DNA from 2 places in the Stenotrophomonas maltophilia complex sp. Om-AH-Sm3 genome. Region 1 is predicted to be linked to the other one. Evidence: riboswitches for the same ligand, from Rfam matches in the RefSeq annotation. Region 1 holds a riboswitch; the other holds the start of a gene.
The links. A riboswitch is a leader RNA that binds a small molecule or an ion and turns the genes downstream of it on or off. The one in region 1 is predicted to bind thiamine pyrophosphate.

Region 1 (11,779 bases):
GGTGGCCACGCAGACGCCCACCTGGTTGCTGGCGCGGGCGAAACCGTTGGCGGCCAGCGCCGCGCCCTGCTCATGGCGTACCAGGATGTGCTTCAGCGACGAATCCACCAGCGCGTCGTAGAACGGCATGATGGTGCCGCCGGGATAGCCGAACAGCGTGCGGACGCCTTCGGCCTCCAGCGCCTGGGTCAGCCAGCGCGCGCCGTTGGGCGGCGCGCTGCGGTGTGTGGAAGAGTTCATGGGGGAACCTTGCAAAGCGGGTGGGGGAGGGCCGCGCGGTTACGCGGCCTGTCCTTGCAACCAGACCATCTTGGCGCGCAGTTCCTTGCCCACCTTTTCGATCGGGTGCTCCAGGTCGGCCTGCTTGAACCTGTTGTAGTTCGGCAGGCCCGCTTCGTACTCGGCCACCCAGTTCTTGGTGAAGGTGCCGTCCTGGATGTCCTTCAGTACTTCCTTCATGCGTGCCTTGGTGCCGGCGTCGATCACGCGCGGGCCGCTGACGTAGTCGCCGTACTGCGCGGTCTCGGAGATGAATTCCAGCATGCGCGAGATGCCGCCTTCGTAGAACAGGTCGACGATCAGCTTCAGCTCGTGCAGTACTTCGTAGTAGGCGATCTCCGGCTGGTAGCCGGCTTCCACCAGGGTCTCGAAACCGGCCTGCACCAGCGCCGACGCACCACCACACAGCACCGCCTGCTCGCCGAACAGATCGGTCTCGGTCTCTTCCTTGAAGGTGGTCTGGATCAGGTTGGCGCGGGCACCGCCGAGGCCGGCCGCATAGGCCTGGGCATGCTGCGCGGCCTTGCCGCTGACGTCCTGGTAGACCGCCCAGATGCACGGCACGCCACGGCCGATCTCGTACTCACGGCGCACCAGCGCACCCGGGCCCTTCGGCGCGACCAGCACCACGTCCAGATCGGCGCGCGGCTCGATCATGCCGTAGTGCACGTTCAGTCCGTGGGCGAACAGCAGGCACGCCCCCTGCTTCATGTTCGGCGCCAGCACATCGTTGTAGAGCTTCTTCTGCACCATGTCCGGGGTCAGCACGGCGACCAGATCGGCGTCCTTCACCGCATCGGCGGGCGCGACCACGGTGAATCCATCGGCCTGGGCCTTGGCTTCGGTCGGGCCGCCCGGACGCAGGCCTACCACCACGTCGAAGCCGGATTCGCGCAGGTTCAGTGCGTGGGCGCGGCCCTGGCTGCCGTAGCCGATGACGGCGATCTTGGTCTGGGGCAGGTCGTTGGTGCTCATGGGGGAGGTTCCTTGCGGTGGGAAGAAAAAAGAACGGCCGGTCGTCGAGGTGACGTGCCGGCCGGTCAGGGGAAAGCGGTGGAGGGGGCGCCGCGCATCGCACAGGCACAGCCACCACGAGGCGCGGTGCTGCAGGTCCGGGTTGTTCGATGAGCGTTGGTCATGGTGGTTGCGTCTGAAACCAGGTTCTGAAATGAAAAAACCCGCACCGGGGCGGGTGCGGGTTTTTGAAGAGTTCCGGTGTGTCTGTTGCTTACACGCTGGCTCGTCCCGCACCTGTGGGTTGGGTAATAAGTACGAGCACAAGAATCGAACGCAGCGAGGCGGCGCCGATGGCGGCGGCTTCGATGTGGGTTCGCGGTGGCGTGTTGTGATGCAACATGCGATCGAGAGAAGCACAGGAGTTTTGGCGGTGTCAACCCTCACGACAGTTTTTTTATCGGTTTCCAGTGAGTCCAGCGAAATCGCTTGCGCCGCAAGGATGGTTGCCACTGAAAGTGTTTCAGTGAACCCGAATTCACTCCTTTCAACACGCTTTTTGCGCGGATTCCGGGTCGCTGTTCGCCATGCTGGGGCGGACCTTGGTCGGCACCCACCGAAAGGCCATCGCCCATGACCTCTGCCCGATACCGCATGAAGGCCGCAGCGGCGAAGATCGCGGAACCACCTTCCACCGGAACCCGACCGTGTCCCGACGCCTTGCCCGCTCCCTGCTCGCCGCCGCCGTGCTGGCTGCCGTGCCTGCACTGTCCATCGCCGCCGACCGCATCACCGGCCACACCTTCGCCACCCGTTCGGAGGTGATCGCCCCGCATGCGATGGCGGCTACCTCGCAGCCGCTGGCCACCCAGATCGCGCTGGACGTGATGAAGGGCGGTGGCTCGGCGGTCGACGCGGCGATCGCGGCCAATGCCGCGCTCGGCTTGATGGAGCCGACCGGCAACGGCATCGGTGGCGACCTGTTCGCCATCGTCTGGGACCCAAAGACGCAGAAGCTCTACGGCTACAACGGCTCGGGCCGCTCGCCGAAGTCGCTCACCCTGGCCGAGTTCCAGCGTCGTGGCCTGAAGGACATCCCGGCCACCGGCCCGTTGCCGGTGTCGGTGCCCGGAGCGGTCGACGGCTGGTTCGCCCTGCACGACCGTTTCGGTCGCAAGCCGATGGCCGATAACCTGGCGCCGGCCATCCGCTACGCCCGCGAGGGCCACCCGGTGGCCGAGGTGATCGCCTACTACTGGGACCGTTCGGTGCCCAAGCTGTCGCAGTACCCGGGCTTCAAGGAGCAGTTCACGATCAACGGCCACGCCCCGCGCAAGGGCGAGATGTGGAAGAACCCGAACCTGGCCAGCACCCTGCAGAAGATCGCCGACGGCGGGCGCGACGCCTTCTACAAGGGCGAGATCGCGCGCACCATCGGTGACTACTTCAAGGCCAACGGTGGCTACCTGAGCTACCAGGACATGGCCGACCACCACGGTGAATGGGTCGAGCCGGTCAGCAGCAACTACCGTGGCTACGATGTCTGGGAGCTGCCACCCAACAGCCAGGGCATCGCTGCGCTTCAGATCCTCAACGTGCTGGAAGGCTACGATTTCTCGAAGATCCCGTTCGGCTCACCCGAGCATGTGCACCTGTTCGTTGAGGCGAAGAAGCTGGCCTTCGCCGACCGTGCGCGCTTCTACGCCGACATGGCATTCCAGCCGGCGCCGGTGCAGAAGCTGATCTCCAAGGAGTATGCCGCGCAGCGCCGCGCGCTGATCTCGATGGACAAGGCCTTGAAGGAAGTGCAGCCGGGCACACCGAAGCAGCTGGAGGAAGGCGACACGATCTACATGACGGTGGCCGACGCCGACGGCATGATGGTCTCGTTGATCCAGTCCAATTACCGCGGCATGGGCAGCGGCATGGCGCCGCCGGGGTTGGGCTTCATCCTGCAGGACCGCGGCGAGATGTTCGTGCTGCAGAAGAACCATCCCAACGGATACGCACCGGGCAAGCGCCCCTTCCAGACGATCATTCCGGCGTTCATCACCAAGGGGGGCAAGCCGTATGCCAGCTTCGGCGTGATGGGCGGCGCGATGCAACCGCAGGGCCATGCGCAGATCGTGATGAACCTGGTGGACTTCGGCATGAACCTGCAGGAAGCCGGTGACGCACCGCGCATCCAGCATGAGGGTTCCACCGAGCCGACCGGCCAGGCCACGGCGATGACCGACGGTGGCGAAGTGAATCTGGAAACCGGCTTCCCATATGAAACAGTGCGTGCGCTGATGCGCAAGGGGCATCGCATCGTGTTCGCAGATGGGCCGTATGGCGGTTACCAGGCGATCATGCGCGATCCCGACACCGGGGTTTACTACGGTGCTTCGGAGAGCCGCAAGGACGGGCAGGCGGCGGGGTACTGAGGTTTCCCGGCCACCGGGCTGAGCCCCCTCGCGGCTGAGCGCTGGAGCAGGTTCATGCGCTGGGGCGTGCGGGTGGGAGTGTCGGGGGACGCCGTAAATACGTCCTTGTAGGCTTAGCCGCGCCATCCATGGCGCGGATACCCCCGCCACTCCCACCCGCACGCCCCCCGAAAATTTCCGTGCGCGTCAGCCACGGAAGAGAAGGAAGAAGATCAAGAGCAAAGGCAACAGCAACAGCCGCGCGCTGTGGGTTGGGGTCGGATCCGTTTTCCGAAGGAAAACGGATCCGACCCCTTCTTGTTTTCCGATACACCTGATCCACGCATGGCGTGGATCTACTGCCGTCACTGGGAGATCGTCGGAGGCGGGGAGGGGGCAGATGGCGGGACCGTCCACGGCATGGATGCCGTGGCCGAGCCTACAGGGACGTACTTGCGGCGTGTCCCGCCATCTGCCCCCTCCCCGCCAAGCAAGCAGAAGCCCAGAGCCGCCTTGGCTTCTGCACTTGCACTTGCACTTGCTTGAAAAAGCGGTGCAGCCGCAGGCTGCAAAACACCCTCAATCCTGATCGTGCGCGCGTGCGGCCTCGGCCTGCGTCTCTTCCTGCGCCGCCATCTCGCGTGCGATCCACGCATCGATCATGTGCCGCTGGCGCTGCGCCTGCCGTCGCTCACGCGTGTACTCCTGGTCGAGCACGCGGTACAGCGCCACCATCACCAGCACCATCAGCAGCGCGAATGGCAACGCCGCAATCGTGATCATGCCCTGCAGTGCATCCAGGCCACCGGCCAGCAGCAACGCCGCTGCGATCAACGCCACCGCGATGCCCCAGGCCAGCTTGCGCTTCAACGGAGGATCGCCTGCTTCGTCAGTGGACATGCTGGCCAGAACCAGTACCGCCGAGTCGGCCGAAGTTACGAAGAAGATCATCAGCAGTACCAGTGCGATGCACGACAGCAACAGCGGCAGCGGCATGCTGTCGAACAAGGTGAACAGCACCGTCTCGTAGCCATTGCCCAGCGCCTGCACCAGGTCGGCATGGCCGAAGATCTGCGCCCACAGCGCGGTGCCGCCGAACACCGCGAACCAGAAGAAGCCCAGCAGCGTCGGCGCGAGCACTACGCCGATCACGAACTCGCGTACGCTGCGGCCGCGCGAGATGCGTGCGATGAATGAGCCCACGAACGGTGCCCACGAGATCCACCAGGCCCAGTAGAAGATTGTCCAGTCCGCCACCCAGGTGCTGCCGGAGAACGGTGACATGCGCAGGCTCATCGTCACCAGCTGGTTGAGGTAGGAGCCCAGCGTGGTGGTGAACGTATCGAAGATGAAGCCGGTCGGCCCCAGCACGAGCAGGATGGCTGCCAGCAGGGCAGCCAACGCCAGGTTGAAATTGGACAGCCACTTCACACCCCGCTCCACGCCACTGGCGGTGGACGCCATATACAGCACGAAGGCGACGGCAATGATGGTCATCTGCACTGGGACGGTAGCCTGCACGCCGAACACGCGCTCGATGCCGGCGGCGATCTGGATGGTGCCGAAGCCCAGCGTCGTCGCGACACCGATCGCGGTGGCGACCACTGCAGCGATGTTGACCACCCGACCGATCCAGCCGCGATGATGGCGGCCGATGATCGGCTGCAGCATGTCGCTGACCAGGCCACGGCCGTTGCGGTTGAACTGGAACCAGGCCATTGCCAGCCCGATCAGCGCGTAGATGGCCCACGGGTGCAGGCCCCAGTGGAAGAATGCATAGCGCATCGAGGCGCGTGCCGCATCCAGGCTCTGCGGAGCAAGCCCTTCCGGCGGCTTGCTGAAGTGCGAAATGGGCTCGGCAGCGCCCCAGAACACCAGGCCGATGCCCATGCCGGCGGCGAACAGCATCGACATCCAGCTGGCCCGCGAGAACTCCGGCTCGGCGTCTTCGCCACCGATGCGCAGGTTGCCGAAGCGTCCGAAGGCCAGGTACATCAGGAACACCAGGGCCAGGAACACCACCAGCAGGTACAGCCAGCCGATACCGCGGATGAGTTCGCCGAGGATGCTCTGCACCACGGTATTGAAGGGGCCAGGTGCAATACCGGCAAGCAGCACCAGCATCAGAACCAGTGCGATGGAAACACGAAACACCATGAAGGAGCTTCTCCGATCAAGGGATTGAGGGGAGCGAGCAGAGCTTGCAGCGAAGGGCCGGCGGCATGCAGCGCGAACCGGGCAGGGGCCGCGTCGGCGGCGAAGGAAGCATCGGTCGCGGGAGCGCGACGGACGTGCACGTTACTGAACGCGACGTCATGGTTCTGTTAACGAATAGCGATTGGGGTCAGATCCGGAAGCGGGCGGTCTATGCTCTAATGCACGCCAAGAAGCGGGGGTACCGAGGCCACGTGGCCACGGTTGAGACAGTCCCTTGGAACCTGATCCGGCTCATACCGGCGTAGGGAAGCTTTGCAATGCAGCCGTGCCTGGACTCCGCCCAAGGACCGTCCGGGCGCGGTCGCAGTGCGCCGCCGCTTCGTCCCTGACCTTCCTGGACGATGCCCGATGAACGCACAGCTCTCCGCCCTGCAGCAACAGGCCCAGCAACTCTCCGAATCCGTGACCCGGCCCATTCCCGGCTCGCGCAAGATCCACGTGCCCGGTTCGCGCCCGGATCTGCAGGTGCCGATGCGGGAGATCGCGTTGACCCGCACCCCGACGCTGTTCGGCGGCGAAGAGAATGCACCGGTCACGGTCTACGACACGTCCGGCCCCTACACCGATCCGGACGCGCGTATCGATCTGTCCGCCGGGCTGCCGGCACTGCGTCGCGGCTGGGTGGAGGAACGTGGCGATACCGAGCAGCTCGAAGGCCTGAGTTCGTCGTTCGGGCGTGATCGCGAGCACGACCCGAAGCTCGCTGCCGTGCGCTTCCCCGCCCGCAGCCTGCCGCGCCGTGCACGGGCAGGCGCGAACGTCACCCAGATGCACTATGCGCGGCGCGGCATCATCACGCCGGAAATGGAATTCGTTGCCATCCGCGAGAACCAGCGGCTGGAGACGATCCGCGATGCGGGCCTGCTGCAGCAGCACCCGGGCGAGGCGTTCGGCGCCGCGATCCAGAAGATCATCACTCCGGAGTTCGTGCGGGATGAAATCGCGCGCGGCCGCGCCGTGCTGCCCAACAACATCAACCATCCGGAAAGCGAGCCGATGATCATCGGCCGCAACTTCCTGACCAAGATCAATGCCAACATCGGCAACAGCGCCGTCTCCTCGGGAATCGCCGAGGAGGTAGAGAAACTGGTGTGGGCGATCCGCTGGGGCGGTGACACCGTGATGGACCTGTCCACCGGCAAGCACATCCATGAAACCCGCGAGTGGATCATCCGCAACTCGCCGGTGGCGATCGGTACGGTGCCGATCTACCAGGCGCTGGAGAAGGTCGACGGCCGCGCCGAAGCACTGACCTGGGAGATCTTCCGCGACACACTGATCGAGCAGGCCGAGCAGGGCGTGGACTACTTCACCATCCACGCCGGCGTGCTGCTGCGCTACGTGCCACTCACCGCCAAGCGGGTGACCGGCATCGTCAGCCGCGGGGGCTCGATCATGGCCAAGTGGTGCCTGGCGCACCACAAGGAGAATTTCCTGTACACGCATTTCGAAGAGATCTGCGAAATCATGAAGGCCTATGACGTGACCTTCTCGCTGGGTGACGGCCTGCGTCCGGGCTGCATCGCCGATGCCAATGACGCCGCGCAGTTCGGTGAGCTGGAAACGCTGGGCGAGCTGACGAAGACTGCCTGGAAGCATGATGTGCAGACCATGATCGAGGGTCCCGGCCACGTGCCGATGCAGCTGATCAAGGAGAACATGGACAAGCAACTGCGTGAGTGCGGCGAGGCGCCGTTCTATACGCTGGGGCCGTTGACCACCGATATCGCACCGGGCTACGACCACATCACCAGCGCGATCGGCGCGGCGATGATCGGATGGTTCGGCACGGCCATGCTCTGTTACGTGACGCCGAAGGAGCATCTCGGCCTGCCCAATCGCCAGGACGTGCGCGACGGCATCATGGCCTATCGCATTGCCGCGCATGCAGCCGACCTGGCCAAGGGCCATCCGGGCGCGCAGGTTCGCGACAACGCATTGAGCAAGGCGCGCTTCGAGTTCCGCTGGGAGGACCAGTTCCACCTTGGCCTGGACCCGGAGAAGGCCAAGGAGTTCCATGACGAGACGCTGCCGAAGGATGCGCACAAGCTGGCCCACTTCTGCTCGATGTGCGGCCCGCACTTCTGTTCGATGAAGATCACCCAGGACGTGCGTGACTACGCCGAGGCCGGCATGAAGGAGAAGTCGGAGGAGTTCCGCGCGGCTGGCGCAGAGGTCTACCACCAAGGATGACGAGTAGCCGGGTGCCGGCCGCTGCCCAGCAGCCGGTTGTGCAGGGGCCGGGAAGCGTGCTGGCCAGCGGCCGGCACCACCGCTCATCACGCCTCTCCCGGCTATGCTCCGCGCATCACCCTGGGGAAAGGACACCATGCCTGTTGCCATGACCACCCGTTGGCTGGCCATCGCCCGCCGTCATCCTTCTGCCTGGCTGCTGGGTGCCCAGTTGATCGCGGTGCTGCTGTACCCCGCGCTGGACGACACCGCTGCCGGCCGCGCGGCGCTGGGCATGTTCGGCATGGCGGTACTGGGCCTGGCGCTGTGGGTGGTGCAGCGCAGCCCGCTGGGCACCTGGCTGGCACTGGTGCTGGCCATCCCGTCGGTGGTGTTCTCGCTGGCCGGTGCATTGCTCGACCGCAGCGCATTGCTGACCACCGCGCAGTTGCTGGAGAGCCTGCTGTACTTCTACACGGCCGGCGCGCTGATCACCTACATGCTCCAGGACCACAAGGTCACCCGCGACGAACTGTTCGCCGCAGGCGCGACATTCACCTTGCTTGCATGGGCATTTGCGTTCGCATTCGCGGTATGCCAGCAGTGGTACCCGGGCAGCTTCCAGGGCACCGGCGGAGGCGCGCAGCGCAGTTGGATGGAGCTGCTTTATCTCAGCTTCAGCTTGCTGTCTGGCGTCGGCTTGAGTGACGTCGTGCCGTTGCATCCACAGGCACGCGCACTGGTCATGCTGGAGCAGTTTTCCGGCGTGATGTACGTGGCTTTGGTGGTTTCGCGGCTGGTCGGATTGACCATGTTGCGGCGCATGTGAAAATGAACGCCAGATAAAAATTTCGCGCCCGAAAGGGCGCGAATGATGTCGCAAATTATGTGAATTCGTCGGCGAGAGAGAGCCTGATGTCGACCACGCGATAGGCGAGGTAACTTGCATAGGCTAGTATTCGCGCGCTCGATTGTTTTTGCGGTATGCGCCGATGCTTTGTGCGGAGTCTGGCTTTTCGCTGTTCCCAGGACGGGGCGGTATCGAAGGCAAACACTGCCCGGGACCTGTCTCTACTGTGTAGCAGAAAATGAACAGCAGCGAAATCCAGTTCCCGGTATCCGATCGGATCCGGATAGGAGAGTGCACCGTCACTCTGTCCTCGCGCGAAGTCGAGGTCGTCGGCGCGCGTCGCCCGCGCCGGCTGACGCCGAAGGCGCTGGGCGTGCTGCGCGTGCTGCTGCGGCAGCCGGGTCGCGTTGTCACCCGCGACGAGTTGTTCGCCGAGGTATGGCCGGACACGCTGCCGACCAACGATGTGCTGACCCAGGCCGTCACCCAGCTGCGCAAGGCGTTCAGCAACAACGACGACAACGGCCAGGCCTACATCGAAACCATCGCCAAGACAGGCTATCGGCTTCTGGTCCCGGTGCAGGTGCTGGACGATGCCGAGCCCGTGGCCGCAGGCGTCCCCGACGACGAAGGCATGGCCGCGCAGCCGGTGACCACTGCTGCGTTGCCTGCGCATCCACAGGCAGCGCGCCGCCGCTGGCGCCATATCCGTCGGCGCGTGCTGCTGGTGCTGGGCGTGTTGATGCTGGCCATGCTGCTGGTGTTGACCACGCTGCTGCTGCGTCGTGCACCGGCCGGCAGCTCGCCGGTGGAGGCTGCCGTGGAGAACGGTACGCGGGTGATCGGCAGCCCGCAGCGACCGTATCGGTTGATCACCGCAACCAGCGGCTTCGAAACCTATCCCACGCTGTCACCGGACGGTTCGCTGGTGGCCTATGAGGGCGCCAACGAGGATGGCAACGGCGGTGGCGCGATCAAGCTGCAGACCTCCGGCAACGCACCGGCGCGCCAGTTGCTGGCGCCACCGGCCGGTGCCGTCGATCGCTTCCCGAACTGGTCGCCGGATGGTCGCGAAATCGCCTTCGCGCGGTTCTCCGCCGACGGCGGCTGCCAGGTACTGATCGCCAGCGCCACCGGTGGCGCACTGCGCCAGGCCACACGCTGCGATGGCACGGAGCTGCTCAGTTTCGACTGGACGCCAGATGGGCGTGGCCTGGTGTTCGGCAGCATGGTCGGTCGCTACGCGCACCGTGGCATCCGCGTGCTGGACCTGGCCAGTGGCCAGTGGCGCGCGCTGGCCTACAGCGTCGACCAGGATGACTTCGACTACGCACCGCGTTATTCGCCTGATGGGCAATGGCTGGTGTTCGTGCGCAACCCGCAGCTGGGTGATCTGTGGCGGGTGCCAGCCGCAGGCGGTACGCCCGAGCAGTTGACCGATGAAGCGGCAGAGCTGCGCGGCTGGGCCTGGCTGGACGATGGCCGAACCATCGTCTTCGGTCGCCGTGTCGATAGCGAGGCGCGGCTCTATTACCTGGACGTCGAGCGGCACACGTTGCGCGATGCCGGCCTGGATGATGCGCAGTGGCCAGCGGTGTCGCGACGCGGTGGCATGCTGGCGTTCGTCCACCGGCGCGCGCAGTTCGGCGTGTTCAAGGTGCCGATGCAGGGCAGCGGCACGCCCGAGCGCCTGTTCGCCTCCAGTGGCCGCGATGGGCAGCCGATGGCAGCGCCTGATGGCCGCCAGCTGGTCTTCACCTCCGATCGTTCCGGCAGCTTCGCCCTGTGGTGGGCGGACATGCAGCGACCGGATTCGTTGCGTCCCATCGAAGGGCTGCGGCCGGAGGCGCGGCAGGCGCCTGACTGGTCGGCCGACAGCCGGCAGTTGCTCGTGGTTGGCCGCGATGCGCATGGGCGCACGGTGCTCTATGAAATCGCGCCACGCGATGAACGCCTGCAACCCTTGCCGGTTCCGGCCGAACAGCCGTTGCAGGCACTGTATGGCGCCTCGCCGCAGCAGCTGTTTGTGGTCGAGCGCGATGCCGACCAGCGCACGCGGTTGAGCCTGTTCGATCGCAGCGTCCAGCCCTGGCGCCGATTGGCCAGCATCGATGGGGTGTCGCAGGCGCGCTTTGACCGGAGCAGTGGCCGCGTGTTGTTCACCCGCTTGGCCGCCGGTGGCCTGTGGTCGGCGGATGCCGCGTTGTCCCCGGCCAGCGTGCAGCAGATCAGCGATGACCGGCCCAGCCGCTGGCGATACCGGGCCTGGACCGTGACCGGCAACAGCGGCATCGGCTACCTCGGTACCTCGACCAGGTGTGGCACTACCTTCGTGCGCATCCAGCCCGGCCGCGAGGAGCCGGAACGTTGCCTGGACGCAGAACGGCTCAGCGCCGGCAACGGGCTCAGTGCCAGCGCTGACGGAAAGGACCTGTTCGTGGCGATGGCGGTCAGCGATGGCGCTGACATCGGCGTGATGCGGTTGCCCGAACGCCCGCCTGCACTGTTCCCCGCATTCTCCAAGTTGTTGTTGTTCAAGGGAAATGGGCCTTCGTAATTTCTTCGTCGGGATCTCGTCGCGAATTCGTGGCGATCTCGTCGGACCTTCCTGACGCGGTGCCGCCTGATTTGGCAAAACGGAGTCCTGTACTAGGCAAATCCGTGGTGCCCCCATGCGTCAACTCTCGCTGGCCGATCGCGGCCAAACTGTTTCCCTGGACCGGTCGCTCGACGACGTCGCACCGACCTGCCTGGGCGTGGCCCGGCTGGGCAGCCTGCAGACCGCCGGCTCCAGCTTCACTGTCTGGATGCAGGTGCGTGGCAGCTCGTGGGTCGAGGCCAAGGAAGGGCGCTTCCGCCTGCGCCAAGGCGAGTGGATCGCGTTCGAGAAGGAATCGCGGCC
Region 2 (11,779 bases), on a different contig from region 1:
CAGCAGGAGCAGCCCGCGAACAGCCCACCTACGCATCTGCGTCGATCTCCTAGAATCCTGCCAGGGACCGCGATGGTCGCGGTCCGGCGTGCCCGATGGCCATACTAGAGCATGAGCTTGCGCATCATCATCGCAGACGATCACCCCGTGGTCCGTATCGGTACCCGCGCCGTCATCGAGTCGAGCGGCGTCGGCCGCGTGGTCGGCGAGGCCGACAGCGCGCAGGCGCTGATGACCCTGCTCGCCAGCCAGCCCTGTGACCTGCTGGTCACCGACTACTCCATGCCGGGCAGCCTGCAGGCCGATGGCTTCGCCATGATCGGCATGATCCGGCGCCGCCACCCGGACCTGCCGGTGCTGATGCTCAGCGTTTCCAGCAACCTGGCGATCCTGCGCATGGTGCTCGACAGTGGTGTGCTCGGCCTGGTCGACAAGAGTTCGTCGATGGACGAGCTGCCGCAGGCGATCCAGGCGGTCTACCGCGGCCAGCCCTATATCAGCCGCAGCCTGCGCGAGCGGGTCGAGGCAGCCGGCAGCTGGCGCATGCGCGAGGGTGACGGCAAGCCGCTGTCCCCGCGCGAGGTGGAGGTGCTGCGCCTGCTCGGCACCGGCATGACAGTGAAGGAGATCTCGCTGCTGCTGCACAAGAGCGTCAGCACCATCAGCCGGCAGAAGGGCGATGCGATGCTCAAGCTGGGGCTGAAGGGCGATGCCGAATTGTTCGACTATCTGCGTGACGGGAAAATTTGAGACGCGATTCACATAATCGCACCGGCAACAATGCGAGGTCGAAGGAATCGACCGGCTCATGTCCGGCCGCCGGCCGCGTCACCGTGGAGACGCGGGCCGCCAGCGAGCAGAGCCTGGCGCTCAGCAGCGGTGCGGTGCAGGGCGCACCTGACGTGCTGCAGCCGCAGCAGGAGACCCCGCAGGAGCAGGCGCGGCAGGCCCGGAAGGCGACGGGCGTCTGACATGCCAACGCCTTGGCAGAGAAGGGAGGGGCCACGCCCGCGTGGCCTTTTCCCTTTCTGCCAGCTGAGCGGCCGAGGCCACTTTCAGCCTTGCTTCATGCCACCTGCCGCTAGATGAATGCGCAAGCCGCTCGATACACCAGGCAATGTTCCGGCAATGTTGGAACGCCAGCGTGGACATCACGGCAGCCGGGGCGCCCCGCGCCCTCCCTGCCCAGCGTGGCATGCACCTCACAGGAGAACGAATCATGCTCAGTACTTCCACACTCAGCTTCCGTGGTCTGGCGATGGCGCTGGCACTGGTGGCCGGTGTCGCCGTGGTCAGCGATGCCAGCGCGATGTCGAGGAAGGACAAGCGCACCCTGGTCGGCGCCGTGGTCGGTGGCGTGGCCGGCAACCTGCTCTCCAACGGTGATCCTGCCGCCACCGTCGGTGGTGCCGTGGCCGGCGGCGCGATCGGCAATCTGACCACCTCCGACCGCCGCGACCGTCGTTATTACGACAATCGTTACTACGACAACCGCTACGACCGCCGCTACGATCGTGGTTACTACCGCAGCGGTTACTACGACCGTGGCGACGACCGCCGCTGGCAGCGCGAGCGTTACTACGACAACCGCTACTACCACGACCGCGGTCGCCATCGCGGCTGGTAAGCGGCACGGCGGCGGTACCCCTGCCGATGGCAGAGACGGGCGGGTCGATGACCCGCCCGTTTGCGTTGGCCGCGCGCATGGCGTTGAATGCGCAGCCTTGGATGTGACTTTCCCCTCTCGGGCCGCGGCATGACGTCTTCCTCCCACCGTGTGCAGGGCCTCAACAACGACGAGGTGGCTGCCGACTGGCCACCGATCAGCGCGGCGGACATCGCATGGCTGCGCCAGCGCTACCCGCAGCTGGACAGCGGCAGCCAGCCACGCTGGCACAGCCCGCGGCCACTGTCGGCTGCCGCCATCGTCGATGGCACGCGCGGCGCAGTGTTCATCAAGCGCCATCACCACAGCGTGCGCAACGCGGCCTGCCTGGAGGAAGAGCACCGCTTCATCGCCCATCTCGCCGCTGCCGGCGTGCCGGTGGTGCAGGTGCTGGCGGCAACCGATGGCCACACCGCGGTCGAACACGGCGAATGGACGTTTGAACTGCACGACGTCGGCGTAGGCGACGACCTGTACCGCGACGCGGTGTCGTGGTCGCTGCTGACCGATGTCGCGCAGGCCCGCGAAGCCGGACGCGCACTCGCACAGCTGCACCGCGCCGCCGCCAGCTACCACGCGCCCCAGCGCAGCACCCATCTGCTGGTGGCGCGCGACGACCTGATCCGCGCCGACGATCCGATTGCCGCAATCAAGGCAGGGCTGCACGAGCGCCCCGGCCTGGCCCGCTATCTCGCGCGCATTCCGTGGGAAACGCAGCTGCGGCGTGACGTGCTGCCGTGGCACACGGGACTGGCCGAGCGCCTGCACGACGAACCACGGCTGTGGGCGCACAACGACTGGCATGTCTCCAACCTGCTGTGGCGCGACGGGCAGGTCAGCACCGTGCTGGATTTCGGCCTGACCTCGCCCACCAGCGCACTGTTCGACCTCGCCACCGCAATCGAGCGCAACGCCGTGGCATGGCTGGAACTGGCGCGCGGCATGGAGGCAGTGCGCATCGATATCGCGCTGGCGCTGCTCGATGGCTACCGCCAGGTGCTGCCGCTGTCGGCGGCACGCGTGCACCTGCTGGCCGACCTGCTGCCGATGGTGCATTTCGACTTCGCACTGTCCGAAGTGGAGTATTTCGAGGGCGTCACCGGCTCGACCGCCAATGCCGATGTGGCGTGGCAGCCCTTCATGCTCGGCCATCCGGCGTGGTTCCATACCGCCCCGGGGCAGGCACTGCTGCAGGCCCTGCACGCCGCCGCGTGATCCGGTTGACGCAGCGTTGGGGTCAGATCCCTTTCCGCAGGAAGGGGATCTGACCCTGGGTGGCGCTCGCAAATCCGTACCATTTGTAGTGAAATGGTCACCTGAAGCGGGGGTGCCTGGATCTGCCAGGCTGAGAGAGTCCCTTGGAACCTGATCCGGTTTGCACCGGCGTAGGGAGCTTTGAGCCGCAGCCACACCCCCATCCTGGGCCGGTGCACCTGCGCGCCGTCGCTTCGTCTCCCTTGTTGGCCGAAGACGAACCGAATGAACCGCTGCCTGCGCCCCACCCTGCTCTCCCTCGCCCTCTGTGCCGCGCTGCCGCTACATGCCAGCGAGGCCGAGGCCACCACCGATGCGGCCGCCATCGGCGCCGAACGCTCGCCGACCGAACTGGCAGCGGTGCGCGTGCAGGCCGGCAAACCGAAGGCCGATACCTCGCGCGTGAACGCCTTCGGTGGCGGTTCGTGGAAGGACACGCCGGCTTCGGTGAATGTGCTCGAGCGCGACTATCTCGACCGCCGCCAGCTACGTTCGCTGTCCGAGCTGGCCAGCAATGATGCCTCGCTGGGTGATGCCTACGCGCCGGTGGGCTACTACCAGAACGTCGCCATCCGCGGCTTCGCCCTGGACGCCGCCACCGGCTACCGCTTCAATGGGCTGTCCATCGCCGGCGAGCAACGCCTGGCGCTGGAGAACGTGCAGTCGGTGGAGATCCTCAAGGGTGAAGCCGGCCTGGCGGCAGGCGTGATGGCGCCGGGCGGAATCATCAACTACATCGGCAAGCGCCCGGCCGAAGTGCGCACCGCCACGCTCGGCACCGATTCGGAAGGCTCGCGCTACGTCGCCGTCGATGTCGGCCACTGGATCACCCCGCGCTTCGGCCTGCGCCTGAACGCCGCATGGGATTCCAGCAATTCCTACGTCGAGCACGCCGATGGCCGCCGCAACTTCTACTCGCTGGCCGCCGACTGGCTGATCGGCGAACGCGGCAAGCTGGAAGTGGATGCCAACTACCAGACCAGCTCGCAGCGCTCGGTGTCCGGCTACCAGCTGCTGGGCGCGCGTGACCTGCCGCGCGGCGTCGACCGCGAGCATCTGCTCGGCTACCAGCCGTGGCAGCGGCCGGTGGATATCGCGAGCACCAACATCACCGCGCTGCATACCTACGACTTCAACGACGCTTGGCAATCACGTGTATCGGTGGGCCACAGCCGTTCGGTGATCGATGACAACGTCGCCTTCGCCTACGGCTGCTACTACGCCGCGCAATGTGCCGACGGCAGCGTGCCGGGCAACTACTTCGCGCCCAACGGCGACTATGACATCTACGACTACCGCAGTCCGGACGACACGCGCCGCAACCAGCAGGCTCGTGCCGAACTGCGTGGCCGCTTCGAGACCGGCAGCGTCGGCCACCAGCTGACCCTCGGGGCCGACTACTTCCGCCGCACCGTGGACAGGCGCCCGAGCGTCAACGAGTACGTTGGCACCAGCAACATCCACGACGCACCGGTGCCGGTGTTCGCGCCGTCGCCGAAGATGCCGGGCCCGTCCGCACGTCGCCTGGACAGCCGCCAGACCGCGTTCTTCGTGCTGGACCGGATCAGCTTCGGTGACGACTGGCAGTGGCTGGCCGGTGGCCGCTTCGTCCGCCTGGATGAGCGGGCCTACGACAAGCGCGGCACCCCGCAGCGGCACAGCCGCCTGTCGCGCTTCCTGCCACAGACCGCGGTGGTGTGGAAAGCCACCGACCAGCTCAACGCCTACGCCAGTTACGTGCGCGGCATTTCGCTGGGCCAGGAAGCGCCGTTCTGGACCAGCAACGCCGACACCTTCCTGCCGTCGGTGCAGTCGCGGCAGCTGGAAGTGGGCCTGAAGTACGTGCCGGTCGAAGCGCTGACCCTGGGCGCGGCGGTGTTCCGCATTTCGCAGCCGTACCAGTACGCCAAGCCGGACAACAGCGACGTGGGCTACACCTTCGTCGAGGAAGGCACCCAGACCCACACCGGCCTGGAGCTGACCGCCAACGGCCAGCTGACCGATGCGCTGCAGGTCGTGGCCAGCGCCAGCGTGCTGCAGGCGCGCGCGCGCGACACCGGCACGCCGGCCTATGAGGGTCATCAGCTGGTGAACGTGCCGAAGGTGCGTGCCAGCGTGCACGTGGCCTATGCGCTGCCGTTCGTGCAGGGCCTGGATGTCACTGGCGGGTGGCGCTATGCCGGTGCCAACGTGGCACGCGCCGACGGCGCCGTACGCGCGCCGGATTACTCGGTGTTCGATGCCGGCCTGCGTTTCCAGCACCGGCTGCACGAGCGCGCCGTGACCTGGAACCTGTCGGTGGACAACGTGTTCAACCGTTTCTACTGGCGCGATACCGGCAGCAGCGGCGGTGACTACTACCTGTTCCCCGGCGCACCGCGACAGGCGCGCCTGTCGGTGACGTTCGCGCTGTGAACGGCGTCGTGCTCGAGTGGACCGCCGCGCTGTGCAGCGTCCTCGGCGTCTGGCTGATGGCCCGGCGCCGGCTGTCTGCATGGCCGGTGGGCCTGCTGTCGGTCACGCTGTATGGCCTGGTGTTCGCCGAGGCCAAGCTGTATTCGGACACCCTGCTGCAGGTCGCCTTCGGCGGCTTCCTGGTCTATGGCTGGCTCAACTGGCGCCAGCACGCCGCCGATGAAGGCAGCATCCGCATCGTGCCGCTGGCGCGCGGCAAGCTGCTGCGCGACCTGGCCATCGGCCTGTGCGGTGGCGTGGCGCTGGGTGCGGCCATGCACAGCTTCACCGATGCCGCACTGCCGTGGCTGGACGCGATGCTGACCGCGCTGAGCCTGGTCGGCCAGTGGTGGCAGGCACGCCGCCACGTCGCCTGCTGGTGGGTATGGATCGCCGTGGACGTGGTCTACGTGGGCGCCTACCTGTTCAAGTCGCTGCACGTGACCGCCGCGCTGTACGTGTTCTTCCTCGGTCTGGCCGTGTTCGGCCTGCGCGCATGGAGCGCGGCCGCGCGCGAGCCGCAGGTGGCAACGCAGTAGAGCCACGCCATGCGTGGCTGTTGCGGGCAATCGGCGCGCCATCCACGCATGGCGTGGATCTACGGGGTCAGGGCCAAACCCAGCCGCAGCGGCTGGCGCATGTCCGCCGGCGGTCCCGCCTGCAGCGGGCCGGCCTGCAGCGTCGCGCGCAGGTCGGCGTCGACCTGGGCGTCACCCAGGCTGTCGAATTCCAGTTTCGAAATACGGCCATCCGCCGCGATCCACACGCTCACCGGCAGCGGCGTCGGCGTGTCCGAGTGGGCCTGCAGCCACTGCAGCACGCGCTGCGCCTGCGGGTCCTGTTCCTGCTGCAGGCGCTGCTGCAGCTGGCCACCCACGGCGGCGGCGTAGGCCATCCAGTGCGCAGGGGCTTCCTGCGCGGACGCCGCGGCACTCCCCAGTGCCAGTGCGCCGAACACCGCAGCCAGACGCCGCCACCAGCGGCGTAGGCCTGTCCTGTTCCCTGCCATGACAATCGCCTGCCTCCTGCGCGCCCATCCAGCGCGCCATGGTCGGCGTCATAGATGACAGGCAGATGGCGGTCGGCCCGGCGCGATCACTCGCCCAGGTCGGCCAGCACCTTGCGCGAGGGCGCGAAGAAGGTCACGCCGGTGGTGGCGGTGGAGAAATCGAGGATGCGGTCGTGCAGCGGCGCGGGATTGCCGATGAACATGCGCTCGAGCATCTTCTCGATCACCCACAGGCGGCGCGTGTAGCCGATGAAGTAGGTCCCGTACTCGCCACGGCCCGGGTTGGCGAACGGCATGTTGTCACGCAGGATCTCGTGCTCGCCGTCAGCGTCTTCGATGGTGCACAGCGTCTTGTGCGATTTCTGCGCATCGGCCGGCGCATCATCCAGCTCGATGTTGTCGTGCTTGGTGCGGCCGATGATCGCCTCCTGCGCCTCGGTCTTCTGCGCGCGCCAGGCATCGAGGTTGTGCAGGTACTTCTGCACCACCACGTAGCTGCCACCGGCATGCTCCGGGTCTTCATCGCCAACAATGGTGGCTTCCGGCAGCGACAGTCCTTCCGGGTTGGCGGTGCCATCGACGAAGTCGAGCAGGTCGCGGCCATCGAAGTAGCGGAAGCCGGCCACGTCATCGACCGCTTCGACCGCATCACCGAAGGCCATCAGCAGGTTGCGCTCGAACGCCACGATCAGGTCCATGGTACGTGCGCGGATGTGGTACAGCAGGTCACCGGGCGTGGACACGGCGGTGTGGGTCGCGCCCTTGATCTCGCGGAACGGCTTCAGCTCGCGTGGCGGCGTGGACCCTACCAGCGGCTGCCACACGCGATGGCCGATGGCCACGTTGCAGGTGAAGGTGCGCTCGATCTCGCGGATGGCGGTGTTCTTGATCAGATCGTCGGTACTGGCCAGCACCTCGCGCGCCTTGGCGATCGACGCCTCGTCGTCCTTCACCTTCAGCACCAGGAACGCCGCCGAATGGGTGAGCGGCGCGGTGATCTGCTGCGGCTCGTTGTCGAGCGTGTGGTTGAGGGCGGTGATCTGGGCGGGCTGGGTGTTCACGGTATTCCTGCGGGCTTGAGGCGGGCGCTTCGCGTGCGGCGATGTGGGGGCGATCATAGCCGAAGCTCCTGATCGGCGACGGAGCGGTTCTCAGGTTGCGGCGGATACCGCGTGCGTTTGAGACAGCGCCATGACGCTGCTAGCCTGCGCCATGAGGCCGGCAGCACGTGGCCATCCCTGCACTTCACGGAGGAAGACGCTGATGTCCCATACATCGATGCAGTGGCTGCGCGCATCCGCCACAACCGTGGCCCTCGCTCTGGCGCTGGGCACACCGCTTGGCGCGCACGCCGCTGCCGAGGATCCCTTCTTCACCGCCCTCGATCGCTACGGCGCCGATGACTTCAGCGCATGCGCGCGGCTGCTCGGCGAGCTGTTGCAGCGTGGTGGCCGCTTCCCCGACGGCGGCGAGCTGCTGCTGGTGGAATGCACGGCCGCTGCCGGCGACCGCAGCCAGGCAATGGACTACGTGAACCAACTGCTGCCCCGCGGGCGCCTGTCGTTCGATGATCTGCTGCACAAGGATCGGCCGGGCCTGAACGCCCTGCGCGCCGATCCGGCGTGGCCGGACATGCAGCGGCGCGTGGAAGCCGCCGAGCAGCAACGCCTCGCGCAACTGGACGCCCCGTTGCGCAAAGAGCTGCTGGAGCGCGCCGCACGTGACCAGGCCGCCCAGCATGTGGCCATCGACGCGGGGGGTGGCAATGCGTTCAAGGGCGTAGCACCGGTGGCCCAGGCCAATGCCGATTGGTTGAAGACCATGATTGCCGACAAGGGCTGGCCGACCTATTCGCGGGTCGGCCATGACGGGGCCAAGGCGGCCTGGCTGATCGTCCAGCACGCCGATCACGATCCCGCGTTCCAGGCACAGGTACTGCCGCTGATCGAACATGCGGCGAAGGCCGGCGAGGCCGATCTTCCCGATCTGGCGTTGCTGACCGATCGCGTACTGCTCGCGCAGGGCAAGCCGCAGCGTTACGGCAGCCAGTTCACCACCGCCGGCGACGGCACGATGGAGCTGCGGCCCACCGAAGACATGGACGGGCTAGACGCACGGCGCCAGGCCATGGGGCTGCAACCGCTGTCGCAGTACAAGGCCACGCTGTCGGAGGCGTATCGCAAGCCAGTCCGCTAGGGCCGTATCGGCCTGGACGCATCACGGGTCGATGCAGACAACGTACTGCCGTGGGTCGGTCCAGGCGATGCGCAGATACGGACCTTCGAGCAGACCGCGGTCGCGAAGCCAGGCAAACACCTCGGCCGGGCTCCATTCGCGACCGGCCAAGAACGCTACGCCCCGGTCACGCAGGGCAGCGAACAAGCGGGCTTTGCCGATGTCGTCGCCCACTTCGGCGCACAATGTCGCCGCCTGCCCCGCCACGCCGAGTGCCTGCAACGCCGCACGCGCGTCTGCGTCCAGCACCACCACCTGCACGGTATTGCCGTCGGCCTGCTGCACATACGCGGAAATGGGGATCAGCATGCATACTCCTGGCTCGGCCCAGTATGCATGCTCCGCGGCGGGTATCAGCAGGTTCAGGTCGCGTCACTCCAGACCGCCAGCTCGTAGCCATCCAGATCGCGGAACTGGAAGCGGCGGCCACCGGGGAAGGCGAACACCGCCAGCACCACCTCGCCACCGGCAGTGATCACGCGTTGCTGTGCATCGGCCAGGTCCGCGCAGTAGAGGATCACCAGCGGCCCCCCGTGGGCACGCACCGGCGCGTCGGCCACGAAGCCACCTTTCAGACGGCCGTCGTCGAACTCGGTGTAGGCCGCGCCGTAGTCGGTGAAATGCCAGCCGAACACCTCGCCGTAGAAGCGTTTGCTGCGGGCAATGTCGGCGACGTTGAATTCGATGTTGTCGATGCGGCGTTCGGCATCGTGAGTAGCGGCACGGCTCATGGCGTAGCTCCTGGGTGGGAGCCCAGCTTCAATCAGCGCGGCACCGCGGTCTTGAACGAAACGGCCATCATTGGCCCCATTCGAGGCGCAGTTCGCGTGCGGTCATGCTGGCAAGCTCGCGCGCCTCGCGGCTGAGATGGGCCTGGTCGGCATAGCCGGCCTCTGCGGCCAGCATCGCCAGCGAGTGCTGCGGCAGCGCACGGCTGTGGCGCAGAAAGCGTTGCAGGCGCAGGATCCGCTCCAGCGTCTTGGCGCCGTAGCCGAACTGCAACTGGCTGAAACGTCGCAGGCTGCGCGGGCTCAGGCTCAAGTGCGCCGCCAGCGTATCCAGCGTGGCGTCACCCGCGGCGAGCGCCCGGAACAGGACATGTGCACGCTGCGCCGAAGTATCGAGCGCGGACGCACCCATATGCTGCTGCAGGCAGTGCGCCATCCGCTGCAGGCGCAGCGCAGGCGGGGTGTCGCCGATGGAGGCCGCAGCCTTCTTCGCCCACATGCCCTTCAGATCAGCCAGTGGCACGGCCTGGCCGATGATCCCGGCCAGGGGCAGGCCCAGCGCGGCCAATGCCTGGCCGGGACGGAAGCGTGCGCCCAGCACCTGTGCACCGGGTGCCAGCGCCGGGTGCGCGGCCACGCGGTCCGGGCCGACGACGAACAGCGCACCGTCGCGCCAGAGGATGTCCACGCAGCCATCGGGCAATACAGTGATGTGCCCATCGGCATCGGCAGGAAGCTGGCTCTGCCACAGCTGGCCAAAGTGGCCGCGCAGCGGCGCAGGCGCCAGATGCTCCTGGTAGGCCGTGCCGGTACCTGCGAGGGAGGAAGGGTCGCCCATGCCGCATTGTGGCGCCACAGGGCCCATAAAAGTGAAGCCCGGCGCGAGGCCGGGCTTCGGTTGGCGTGTGGGAGAGAGAGAGAGAGTCACACGCCAGCACAACACGCTCTAACGACGGGCGTTTGTTACCAGGTGAAGCGCGGGCCCACGAACCACTCGCGGTCGCCGGCCTTGGCCAGCTTCACTTCGCCACTCAGGCCCCAGTTCTGGTTGAACTTGGCGGTGGCGCCGACGCGGCCGTAGAACTCGCCGTCCGGGTTGATGCCGTGCTTCTTGGCGTAGTCCTCGTAGCCGGCCATCACGTAGCCTTCCACGTACGGGTTGAACGCGGTGCGCACGCCGACCTCGGTCGAGTAGCCGTTGAAGTCCAGGCCGTGCTTCATGTCGAACTTCTGGTACGCGACACGGGCCACCAGGTCGGTGTTCGGTGCGATGCCGTAGTTGTAGCCGGCACCGATGCGCCACTGGTCGACGTCATTCTTGAACGTGTCGGTCTCCTGCGCGCTGTAGTCGCCGAAAATGTGGAAGTTCGGGTGCACCGCCACGGAACCCTTCACCTTCCAGCCGTCGGCGTCGCCGCCCTTGGCATCGGTGTTCACGTAGCCGCCTTCAACGTAGTTGTACGACAGGCCATCGGTTGCCGATGCAGCGAACGGCAGAGCAGCCAGAAGACCCAGGGCGAGCAGCGAATTCTTGTTCATCGGGACACACCTTTAATTATTTTGGTTTCGTCGGCCGCCTCCCGGGAGGGGGAGAGAGAGGAGGCGGTCGACAGGTGTGAATTATCCGTTAGGGGGTCTAATCGGCCCTGAATATTGAACTGACTGGTGTATAAATAAGGCTGGCGTTCAGGGAACTCCTCATGCCGCACGTAGCCTTCCCGTCACTGCTGTTTCCGCTGCATGCCCGACGCACAGCGCGGGCGTTGCTGCTCTTCGCCCTGCCGATGATGTTGCAGGTAGCCAACGCAGCCGAGCGAACCCGCCCTTCCGGGCGCATCGTGATTCAGACCGACGATGTCACGCGCTTCTTCAACGTGCTGGATGCAAGCGGAGGCAAGCCGAGTGCCGACGATCTGCAGCGTGGCTATCTGCATGCGGGTACGGATGCACTACGCAGCTTCACTGACAGCCGTATCGGCTCGATGGATCGTCTTGCAGATGCGATCCAGCACAAACCTGCGCTGTTTGCCAAAGCACGTACCTGTGCGACGGCGCTGCCGGAGATCCGCGAGCGGGTTGCCAAGGCGCTCGATCGGTTGGGCACCCTGCTTCCCTCCGCACGCTTTCCGCCGGTCACCGTGCTGGTGGGTCGGGGCAACAGCGGCGGTGTCACCACGCCCGACGGCGTGGTGATCGGACTGGAGGCGCTGTGCAACGCCGACTGGATGCAGGCCGATGTGAGCGACCGTTTCGTGCACCTGATCGCCCATGAGTATGTACACATCCAGCAGCCGGGCGCAGCCGCAGACGTTGCGCAACCGACCCTGCTCTATCAGACGCTGCTGGAAGGAGGCGCCGAGTACGTGACCGAGCTGATCTCCGGGCAACCGGCCAACGCGCATCTGCGTCGTTGGACGCAGGGCCGCGAATGCG

Region 2: another riboswitch for thiamine pyrophosphate. It lies ahead of AC10QF_RS06930 (TonB-dependent receptor); the one in region 1 lies ahead of thiC (phosphomethylpyrimidine synthase ThiC).

Annotation. Positions count from the first base shown of each region.
Region 1 covers NZ_JBYBLQ010000007.1:40,469-52,247, reverse strand. The annotation lists gene ilvG (acetolactate synthase 2 catalytic subunit) at 1-240, opposite strand, end outside; gene ilvC (ketol-acid reductoisomerase) at 280-1,254, opposite strand; gene ggt (gamma-glutamyltransferase) at 1,941-3,659, shown strand; gene AC10QF_RS10490 (BCCT family transporter) at 4,218-5,795, opposite strand; TPP riboswitch at 6,020-6,121, shown strand; gene thiC (phosphomethylpyrimidine synthase ThiC) at 6,204-8,048, shown strand; gene AC10QF_RS10480 (ion channel) at 8,185-8,856, shown strand; gene AC10QF_RS10475 (winged helix-turn-helix domain-containing protein) at 9,116-11,434, shown strand; gene AC10QF_RS10470 (helix-turn-helix transcriptional regulator) at 11,550-11,779, shown strand, end outside.
Region 2 covers NZ_JBYBLQ010000004.1:123,577-135,355, reverse strand. The annotation lists gene AC10QF_RS06955 (ATP-binding protein) at 1-36, opposite strand, end outside; gene AC10QF_RS06950 (response regulator) at 112-750, shown strand; gene AC10QF_RS06945 (hypothetical protein) at 834-971, shown strand; gene AC10QF_RS06940 (glycine zipper 2TM domain-containing protein) at 1,220-1,627, shown strand; gene AC10QF_RS06935 (phosphotransferase enzyme family protein) at 1,757-2,881, shown strand; TPP riboswitch at 2,980-3,075, shown strand; gene AC10QF_RS06930 (TonB-dependent receptor) at 3,146-5,335, shown strand; gene pnuC (nicotinamide riboside transporter PnuC) at 5,344-5,913, shown strand; gene AC10QF_RS06920 (hypothetical protein) at 5,973-6,389, opposite strand; gene AC10QF_RS06915 (Dyp-type peroxidase) at 6,470-7,444, opposite strand; gene AC10QF_RS06910 (DUF6624 domain-containing protein) at 7,647-8,579, shown strand; gene AC10QF_RS06905 (hypothetical protein) at 8,601-8,927, opposite strand; gene AC10QF_RS06900 (VOC family protein) at 8,981-9,349, opposite strand; gene AC10QF_RS06895 (helix-turn-helix transcriptional regulator) at 9,417-10,184, opposite strand; gene AC10QF_RS06890 (OmpO family porin) at 10,310-10,885, opposite strand; gene AC10QF_RS06885 (DUF2268 domain-containing putative Zn-dependent protease) at 11,047-11,779, shown strand, end outside.